DNA from 3 places in the Paenibacillus sp. NPDC056722 genome. Region 2 is predicted to be linked to each of the others. Evidence: predicted binding sites of a transcription regulator. Region 2 holds the regulator's gene; each other region holds the start of a gene.
The links. The regulator Rex, encoded in region 2, represses fermentation and respiration genes when NADH is low (regulators of the CRP and FNR family bind a similar motif). The targets are predictions, from matches to a motif close to TTGTGAAATATTTCACAA.
Positions count from the first base shown of each region.

Region 1: a site for Rex is predicted at 1,811-1,828, ahead of nirB (nitrite reductase large subunit NirB). Genes of this name have one in related genera too.
Region 3: a site for Rex is predicted at 1,864-1,881, ahead of adhE (bifunctional acetaldehyde-CoA/alcohol dehydrogenase). Genes of this name have one in related genera too.

Region 1 covers NZ_JBHTYV010000003.1:239,350-242,635, forward strand. Annotated here, with positions in the region: gene nirB (nitrite reductase large subunit NirB) at 1-1,706, opposite strand, end outside; gene ACFRAM_RS09690 (hypothetical protein) at 2,182-2,883, opposite strand; gene ric (iron-sulfur cluster repair di-iron protein) at 3,050-3,286, opposite strand, start outside.
Region 2 covers NZ_JBHTYV010000001.1:953,594-956,879, reverse strand. Annotated here, with positions in the region: gene dinG (ATP-dependent DNA helicase DinG) at 1-671, shown strand, start outside; gene ACFRAM_RS04435 (redox-sensing transcriptional repressor Rex) at 1,087-1,740, shown strand; gene ACFRAM_RS04430 (amidohydrolase) at 1,727-3,028, shown strand; gene ACFRAM_RS04425 (cell wall elongation regulator TseB-like domain-containing protein) at 3,083-3,286, shown strand, end outside.
Region 3 covers NZ_JBHTYV010000003.1:220,501-223,786, forward strand. Annotated here, with positions in the region: gene adhE (bifunctional acetaldehyde-CoA/alcohol dehydrogenase) at 1-1,788, opposite strand, end outside; gene ACFRAM_RS09625 (ABC transporter substrate-binding protein) at 2,277-3,286, opposite strand, start outside.

The sequences.
Region 1 (3,286 bases), on a different contig from region 2:
GGAATTACAGTATAGGTACCGTCCTTCTGGATATTGGCTCCCATTCTCTCATTGACAAAGCGTGATTCCTTCTCATCCTCATAGGTGTCGGGATAAGTCATACCCAAATAATAGTTAATAGCAGGACGGCACTTGGAGCAGCCCTCCTCCTGGGCCCAGCCCAGCACATGCATGACCTCTTTACTGGTTTTTAGACCTTTGGCGTGAATCTCTGCCACGATCTCATCGCGGTTCAGGGAAGTACAGGTGCAAATGCCCTGTTTGGCACTTTGCTGGAAACTGTCACCAAGTACAAATTGCAAAATCTGCTCAACCACAGGTTTGCAGCCGCCGCAAGAACGGGTTGCGCCTGTGCAGGCCTTGATCTCGTCCACCGTCGTGAAGCCGTTCTCGGTTACCGCATCTACAATAGCTTTCTTCGTCACACCGTTGCAGCCGCAGACGATTTCTTCATCGGCCATAGATTCCACAGATAAGCCCTTTTTGGCCTCCCCATTTCCGCAGCAGCCGGTTCCCATAACCTCGGCATAGATATCATCCGTCATCTCCGCGCCTTGCTTCACAAGCTTCTGTAAGTTGGCCGATTCTGTCACATCTCCGAACAGAACAGCGCCGACGATAATATTATTTTTCAGCAAAATCTTCTTATATGTTCGTTTCCATTCATCTTTGGCAGAGATCACCGTATGTTCGGGGGTATCTATGAATTCGCCAGCAGAAAATACATCCACACCGGAAATCTTCAGCTTAGTCGATACCACGGAACCTTCATATGGCTTCGTGTCTACATTGCACAAATGCTTCGCAAGCACCATCCCCTGCTCAAACAACGGCGCGACGAGGCCATAGCATACACCCCGGTGCTCCGTACACTCGCCCACAGAATATACTCCCACTGCGGAGGTCTGAAGATAGTCATTCACAACAATGCCGCGGTTAACTTCAAGCCCACTGTCTCTCGCCAACTGCACGTTCGGCTTAATCCCGACAGCCATGACCACAAAATCAGCCGCCAGCTCACTGCCATCACTGAAGCGCAGCCCACTTACCCTCTGCCCGCCGGTCAGCTCTACCGTCTGCATACCCATCGCAAACTTCACACCTTGGCGCTCCAGTTCAGCTTGCAGCATTGAAGATGCGCTCCGATCCAGCTGGCGCTCCATCAAATCTTCCATCAGATGCACGACAGTGACATCCATGCCCAGATTGACCAGCCCTTTAGCCGCTTCCAGTCCGAGCAGTCCCCCGCCAATTACAGCTGCTTTGTTGTACTGCTGGGCTGCCTCCACCATAGCCTCACAATCCGCAATATCGCGGAAGCCTACTACTCCCTCCTTGTCGCTGCCCGGAACCGGCAGAATGAACGAATTTGATCCAGTGGCAATGATTGCCTTGTCATACGGAATCACCAAACCGCTGTCCGTGTAGATCTGGCGTGATGCTGTATCGATGCGCGTAGCTGTTGTTCCCGTATGCAGCGTAATCCCATTGTCTTTGTACCAGTTCCAATTATTTAGAATAATATCCTCGGTGGTCTTGCTGCCTTCCAGAACATAAGAAAGCATGATACGGTTGTAATTAGGGTGAGGTTCACTACCGATCACGGTAATCTCATACGCACCGCCAAGCTTTAAAATCTGCTCCACAGTGCCAATTCCAGCCATCCCGTTGCCGACTAATACCAACTTTTCTCTGCTTGCTGTCATGGTTAGGTACCTCCTCAATGCTTCTGCATGCTCTCTTGTTACTTCCATATAATGAAAGTATACATTTCAAATTTGAACCGTGATTGTGATTGCAGTCACAGTAATTGTGAATACTTTCACAATATATTTAGCAACTAACCATCTATATAAGATGCACAACAGAAAGTAACAAAAAGCGAGGAGGAACAAAGGGGGAAGTTTGGAACTGTAGGAGCGAAGCGCTCGCCTGAAAGCTTTCCGTAGGAAAGCTAGCACCGGAAGCATAGGCTGTAGCCAGATTTCAACCGCTACAAGCGGTTTACAAGGAAGAAATCTGGTGACAACAGCGACCGGAAGTCCAAACATTCCACCGTAGTGACGACAAGCATATGTTCGAATCTTATGTTCATCTTATCTATAACAATCCCTGATGAACGCAAATGAAATAGCCAGACCCCCTTTTTCTAACAGGCGATCTGGCCGTTATGTATTGTTATTATCGCAACCCTAAGGAAATCTCCAACTCATCCATCGGCCGAAGTTTCATGTCCATCCCGTTGTCCAGCAGCTTTTTTCCATTTACTCGCAATTTCCATATTTCACTGGACAGTGGTGTATGTCCCTTCACCACCTGTATCCTCTGGTTGTCTTCCGACAGTTGAACCATTCCGCAGCTTTTCAGCAGGCTTCTCACAGAGAGATCACTTGTAAAGCTCATTACGTATATATGTGTCAGGTTCTCCTGCTCACTCCCACCGTTCACGTATAGGAAGACTGAATCCGGGTCTTTGCCTCCGGCATCCGACTTTGCCATAATCACAATACGTGCGCTTGAATTAACGGGACTGCTCTTCCAATTCGTATTACTGATTACCTTGCCGTCCATTTGTACTTCCCATTCCATTTCTGGCCCCAGGGACACATTGCTTACAGCGAGAATCTTCTGTCTGTCTTCCGCAAATACAGCAATACCGCTGCCCTGCAACAGTTCAAGAATCGTGATTCCTTTTCTATAAGTGCCGCTCAACAATCTTTCTGTGCTGTCAGCCAGTTCTCTGCCGCCAACCATTAAAGAGAATGTCGGCCCCACAGGCTCTGTAACCACTTCCGCTTTGGTACCTAGAGCGGAGGAGCATCCCCCCAAGGTCATAATAATAATCACTCCTAGCAACAAACGCCCCAACCCTAGCATGGGCATTTCCAGCACCGCCTTATCTTCCCGACAACATCCGCTAGTAGTGTCTCAGGCTGTAATCACTTCGTATTTCGTCTCATTTTAGGATAACCGAAGCCAGCCATGTTCTCAATGCAAAATCAGGAGATTATTCCTATTGATAGAATAAAAAAGAGTCCCCGAAGGGACTCTATGCAAACTCTGCTTCTATATGATATCTGGGAAAAAGGATGTTGTTCTCCAGATGAATATGTTCAAACGTCATTCCTTCTAACTCTTCTAGGCGCGCATAGGTCAATCGATACGTAGTGCACGCGTGTTCCGGAGGTGTAAAATCCTCAGTAATCTTGCGAATCTGTCGTAAAATATCGCCTGCAGCATCATGCTCATCCTCCAGCTCAGCCAGAGCAGCACGTAATTCTGTCAA
Region 2 (3,286 bases):
AGTACCGTGAACAGGCCCTGCTGGTCATTCCGCGCGACTTCCCGAGCGTTAAGGGCAGCATAGGCGATGCCCGCTTTGTGGACACGCTGGTGCAATCACTGGCGGAGGCTGCGGTAATCACACGCGGACGGATGCTGGTGCTGTTCACTTCTTACCGTATGCTGCGCCAGGTCTATGATCCCCTGAAGGAAGCTCTGGCTTCACAGGATATCAGTGTACTGGGCCAGGGAGTCGAAGGTGGAAGCCGTAGCAAGCTGATCCGCCGTTTCCAGGACAGCAACGCTTCTGTGCTGCTTGGTACAAGCAGCTTCTGGGAGGGCGTAGACATTCCGGGCGAGGCCCTAACCTGCCTGGCCATCGTCAGACTGCCGTTTCAGCCGCCGAATCATCCGCTCGCGGAGGCTAAGGCTGAGCTGCTACAGGCGCAGAAGAAGAACCCGTTCATGAAGCTCTCCGTGCCGCAGGCGGTTATCCGCTTCAAGCAGGGCTTCGGCCGTCTCGTTCGGACGGCACAAGACCGGGGGATCGTTATTGTTTATGATACCAGGGTGATTGAATCCTATTACGGTAAATATTTTCTGTATTCGCTGCCCGGTCCCAAGATGGAGCATATGAAGACCGAGCAAATGGTTCCCCGAATTGCAGAATGGCTGGAGGAAGGGGGCAAATAATGCCCCTTTCATTCCTCGTGTAATGCGTTATTTTCAACAATCGGATTAATCTATATAGAACACATTAATGATCTCCGAAGTGTAATTAACGGCATTTTTGTACCCTAATAAGTCTGAAGTTAAGGGTGTACTTAAATTAAGAGCAATAATGTACCTTAAATCTTCCGTAATACGCTTTCGGGGTGCTTTTTTGAAAAATAAGATACAATAATGCTCTTATTATCCTTTTTAAGTATTTATCTAGAAAAATAAGGTGCGGAAATACTGTTAGTTGGGGAAACAGAGCTATTTTTCACTGGTTTAAGAAAGCCGATATAGGGGAAGATGGATTTGCGACTTATAGCCCTAACTTCACCAGAGTAACGCTTTGTCTTCTGTTTGAATCTTTATTTCACTTAATCTAGGAGGAGAAAACATGAAATCGGATAAAATCTCGGAGGCGGTGGTACGCAGACTTCCTGTATACCTGCGATTCCTCAACGATCTCCAAAAACGTGAAATCTCGACAGTTTCTTCTCAAGAACTTGGTCAGAAGCTGGATCTTAACCCCGCCCAGATCCGTAAGGATCTGGCTTATTTTGGCGACTTCGGCCGTAAAGGTATCGGTTATGATGTATCTTATCTCATTGAGAAGATCCGCCATATCCTGAAACTGGATCAGCAAATTAACGTGGCTCTGGTAGGCGCCGGTAATCTTGGACATGCCTTGTCCAACTACAATGCTTACTTGAAGGACACGATGAAAATAACCGCTATTTTTGATTCCTATGATCCCAAGGTAGGTCAGAAAATCAACTCACTCATTGTACAACCCATGAAGGATCTGGGCAGCACTATCCGTGAGCAGGGCATCCGTATCGGCATTATTACTGTACCGGATACCGAAGCGCAGAATGTAGCTGATATCCTGGTGGAATCCGGTATTGAAGCGATTTTGAACTTTGCACCTGTAATTCTAAAAACGCCAGCGCATATCCGTGTTCATGCGGCCGACTTCACAACGGATTTGCAGAGCCTGGCTTATTATTTGCAAGATGGAAAGGAGGAGATTGGGCATGAGCAGCAGTAAGATTCTTATCCGTAACGGGAAGTTTCTTGTGCCTGGGTCTCCTCTGTCTGTGTTGAACGGCTGTATGATCATTGAGAATGATCTCATCACATACATAGGCGAAGAAGAGCCGTGCCTTGAAGAAGAGCTGCAAGTGATCGATGGCAGCCGTCTGCTGTTCATGCCTGGTCTGGTGAATACCCATGGTCATGCGGCGATGTCGCTGCTGCGCGGCTATGGTGATGACCGGACTCTTCAGGTCTGGATGCAGGAGAAAATGTGGCCGATGGAGGGCAAGTTTACCCCGGATGATATCTACTGGGGAAGCTCGTTATCCATACTTGAAATGATGAAGGGCGGCACGACGACCTTTTTGGACATGTATGACAAAATGGACCGGGTAGCTGAGATTACGGAGCAGTCCGGCATGCGCGGGGTTCTGACACGCGGCGTTATCGGTCTATGTCCGCCGGAGGTACAGGATGTGAAGCTGGCTGATGCTGTCCGGTTCGCTCGCGACTGGAATGGCAAGGCAGACGGCAGAATTACAACGATGCTGTCCCCGCATTCTCCTTATACTTGCCCGCCGGAGTTTTTCGTCAAGTTCGTACAGGCGTCCCATGACCTGGATCTGCCGCTGCATACGCATATGTCGGAGACAAAGCGGGAAGTGGAGCAGAACGTAGAGGAATACGGACTGCGCCCTGTCGAACACTTGGAAAAGCTGGGCATGTTTACACGACCATCTTTAGTCGCGCATGGTGTGCATTTGAATGACGAGGAGATCGGGATTCTGGCCCGTCACCATGTCGGGGTCTCCCATAACCCTGGGAGCAACCTGAAGCTGGCTAGCGGCATTGCCCGGGTTATCGACCTGCTGAATGCAGGTGTCACCGTATCGCTTGGCACGGATAGTGCAGCCAGCAACAACAATCTGGACTTGTTTGAAGAGATGCGTCTGGCAGCTCTTATCCATAAAGGATTCAGCGGTGATCCCACAGCTGTTCCGGCTTCAGAAGCCATGCTGATGGCTACGGAGTACGGTGCGAAGTCACTTTTCCTGGATAGTGTGGGCCGACTTGCTCCCGGCATGAAGGCTGATTTTATTGCCATTGATATCGACCAGCCGCACCTCCTGCCGCATACGGATCTGCTCTCACATGCGGTATATTCTGCCAGCGCTAAAGACGTGCTCCATGTCTGGGTGAACGGAAAGCAGATTGTGAAGAACGGGGAGTGCCTAACGTTGGATGAAGAGGCTATCCGACGCAAGGCACAGGAAACTTTTGAAGGTCTGTTGAAGCGGTAGACAGGCGAGGAATAGGCATCACCGCCGCGGAACAAGTAGAAAGGAAGCTGTAACTTGAAAAAGAGGAAAAAATGGATCCTGATAGGAGTGGCAGTGTTTCTGCTCTTGCTGCTCGGCCTAATTCAGTTCTACGCCTTTATCATGAAAGACCAATGGAAAGAACGGGATGCAGCAAAGGAAGTTGCCAAGAGCCGTGCGGGCTTGACTCTAATGGAGAAGGCCCAGAAATCGGTCTGGGATGAAAACTCGGTGTATTGG
Region 3 (3,286 bases), on a different contig from region 2:
GTTACCCAGTTTAGGGAACTTGTAGACCCGTTTACGGATATCCATGAATTTTTGTTTCAGACCGTTAAAGTCAGCGTCTGGGTGTTCATAGAACAACCACATACCTTTAGCTGCGTCCATAGGGGAACCGCCGCCAAGTGCAATGATGCAGTCCGGCTGGAATCTGTTCATCATAGCTGTACCTTTTTCCACTGTAGTTGTCGATGGATCTGGTTCTACTTCCGAGAACACTTCGATGGCTACTGGTGTTTGACGTTGACGCAGGTAGTGTTCAACTCTTTCCACATAACCCAGCTTCACCATCATAGGGTCAGTGATAATCGCAACACGTGTAATATCAGGCATTTTGGCAAGGTATTGAGTTGCACCTTTTTCGAAATAGATCTTGTCGGGTACTTTAAACCATTGCATATTCACGGTACGACGATTCACCCTTTTCACGTTGATCAGATTGATGGCAGTCACGTTTTGCGATACCGAGTTGCGTCCGTAAGATCCGCAGCCCAGGGTCAGCGAAGGGATATTAGTGTTGTAAATATCGCCGATGGCACCGTGTGTTGATGGCGAGTTTACCAGAATACGTCCGGTTTGCAAACGGTTCGAGAATTTCATGATCACTTCTTCATTGTTGGAATGGATAGCCGAGCTATGGCCCATGCCTCCGAACTCAACGATCTCGGCAGCACGTTCGATACCTTGATCAGCATTTTTAACTTTATAGCAAGCCAGTACCGGGCTAAGCTTCTCTGCAGACAGCGGGAATTTTGTACCTACACCTTCAAGTTCAGCTACCAGAATTTTAGTGCCTGCTGGAACTTGAATTCCGCACATTTCCGCGATCTTCGTTGCAGATTGGCCAACAATTGCCGGATTCACTGCACATTTTTCAACGTTCATTGCGCCGGAAGTCAGCTTGCCAGCTTCTTCTTTGTTAACAAAGTAACAGCCGTTCGCAATCATTTTCTTCTTCACTTGGTCGAAGATAGCTTCTTCAATAATAACAGCTTGCTCAGATGCGCAAATCATACCGTTATCGAATGTCTTGGAAAGAATGATGTCAGTTACCGCTTGGTCGATATCAGCACTCTTCTCGATAAAGGCAGGCACGTTACCAGGGCCTACACCCAGAGCCGGTTTACCACAGCTATAAGCTGCTTTAACCATCGCCGATCCGCCTGTTGCCAGAATCAGTGCAACGTCAGGGTTGTTCATCAAAGCGTTGGTTTTGTCCATCGTCGGCAATTCGATCCATTGGATACAGTTCTCAGGAGCGCCAGCTTTCACTGCTGCGTCATGTAGAATTTTGGCGGATGCTGCACTACACTCTTGCGCAGATGGATGAAAACCGAATATAATAGGGTTACGTGTCTTTGCGGCGATCAAAGCTTTAAACATCGTGGTGGATGTTGGATTGGTTACCGGTGTGATACCCATAACGATGCCGACCGGTTCGGCGATCTTTTGGAAACTTTCGTAGGAGTTGTCTTCGATGACCCCTACGGTTTTGTCATATTTAATTCCGTGCCAGATATATTCTGTTGCGAAAATGTTCTTCGTAATTTTGTCTTCATAGACTCCGCGACCTGTTTCTTCTACGGCCAGTTTCGCCAGATACATGTGCTTGTCGAGTCCTGCCAGCGCCATTGCATGAACGATTGTGTTGACTTGCTCTTGATCCAGCTGCATGTACGCTTCTTGAGCCTTCTTGGCTTTATCTACCAAAGTCTGAATATATTCCTCAGCTGTTGGTTGCTTCACTTGGGCGGGCACTTCATTTTTAACTGCCATGTCCCTCGTCCTCCTGTCAATTTTTGAGTTGTTTTTCTCTACATGTTCATATTATCACATACTTTTCGTCTTGTATAGTGAAATCTTTCACAAAGTATAAAGTTTTTTTGACATGTTTCAAAGCGCTTACATTCAATCATATTCAGGTATTTTAACCATATTTTATTTAAAAAATCGTTTAATTCCCCTGATTTTAGGCTTTTACCCAGCCTATTCCTTGTTATTTATAACTAAAAAGAAACCTCTTGCTCTTCATTCAACACTCCATGAATCACAGAAGGTTCACAATCCCTCTTCCCCGCTCAGTGCCAATCCTGCTCGCTTTTTCAATCTCAAACCTACCTAACAAAAAACGGCTATTAAAAAAGATCAACCAGTACTCTCTCGTTGATCCTATAATACGAAGGGATGCCCCTCACCATTCACATGGTTTCTGGGACATCCCTTTGTTCGTGCTATTCAGTTACAGCAATTATGCTGAAGTCTGATTATTGAACTTTGATTCCGTCGAAGAATTTCTCTTGGACTGTTTTAGCAGCAGCATCAAGCTGAGCTTTGGAATCCGTTCCTTTTTTGGAGAACAGCTCTTGAATGACATTGGACATTGTTGCATAGTAGTCCTGAGTATTGTACTGAGCTTCTGGCTTACCGTCCAGCAGGTTCATGATTTCCGGATTGTATTGGTAGACGTTTGTATACTTATCATAGACAGCTTTAGTCTTCTTACCGAATTCAGAATCAGCGGAGAAGTAGTCAAGAAGCGGCGGAATGAAGAATTTACCGTCTGCTTCACGTTGCTTGATTACCGCATCAAGTGCATCCAGACCCTTTTCAGAGAAGTAGTCGAATGTGATGTAACGGAAAGCCATTTCTTGCTCGTCTTTCGTTGCATTCGGGTTGATTACGAGATAGTCGCCACCAAGTACGCCTGTGTGCTTGCCGCCTTTTTCAGCTGCAGGCATTGGGTACGTCAACACCTCTTCAGGTTTCAAACCACCTTGGTTCAGGGCTTGCTCGATAACGCCGTCAGAACCGGCCATAACCATTGCAGTACGGCTTTGTTGGAACGCGCCTACAGCATCGCCCCAGCCAAGTGCCCAGTCTTGAGGAATAGCATTAGCTTCCCATCTAAGCTGCTTATAGAAGTCCAGTGCTTTCACACCAGCGTCGGAGTTGAATGTAGCTACAACTTTACCGCCGTCAATATTTTGAATTTCTCCGCCTGCTTCGAACAGGAAGTTGGTCCAGTTCCAGCCAGCTTCATTACCTTTACCCATTGGAGCAATACCAGAGATACCTTTTTTAGTATCAGCTGCGCCCTTGGCAGTGTTCAGCATATCGTCCCAAGTCCAGTCAAGTGGAGGAACAGCTACACCTTTTTCATCAAGCAGCTTTTTGTTGATCATTGTAGTGGTGACATAACCTTTTTGTGTTACGCCGTACACTTTGCCATCAATGATGAACTGATTCTGCAAGACAGGGTTAATTTCATCTTTGT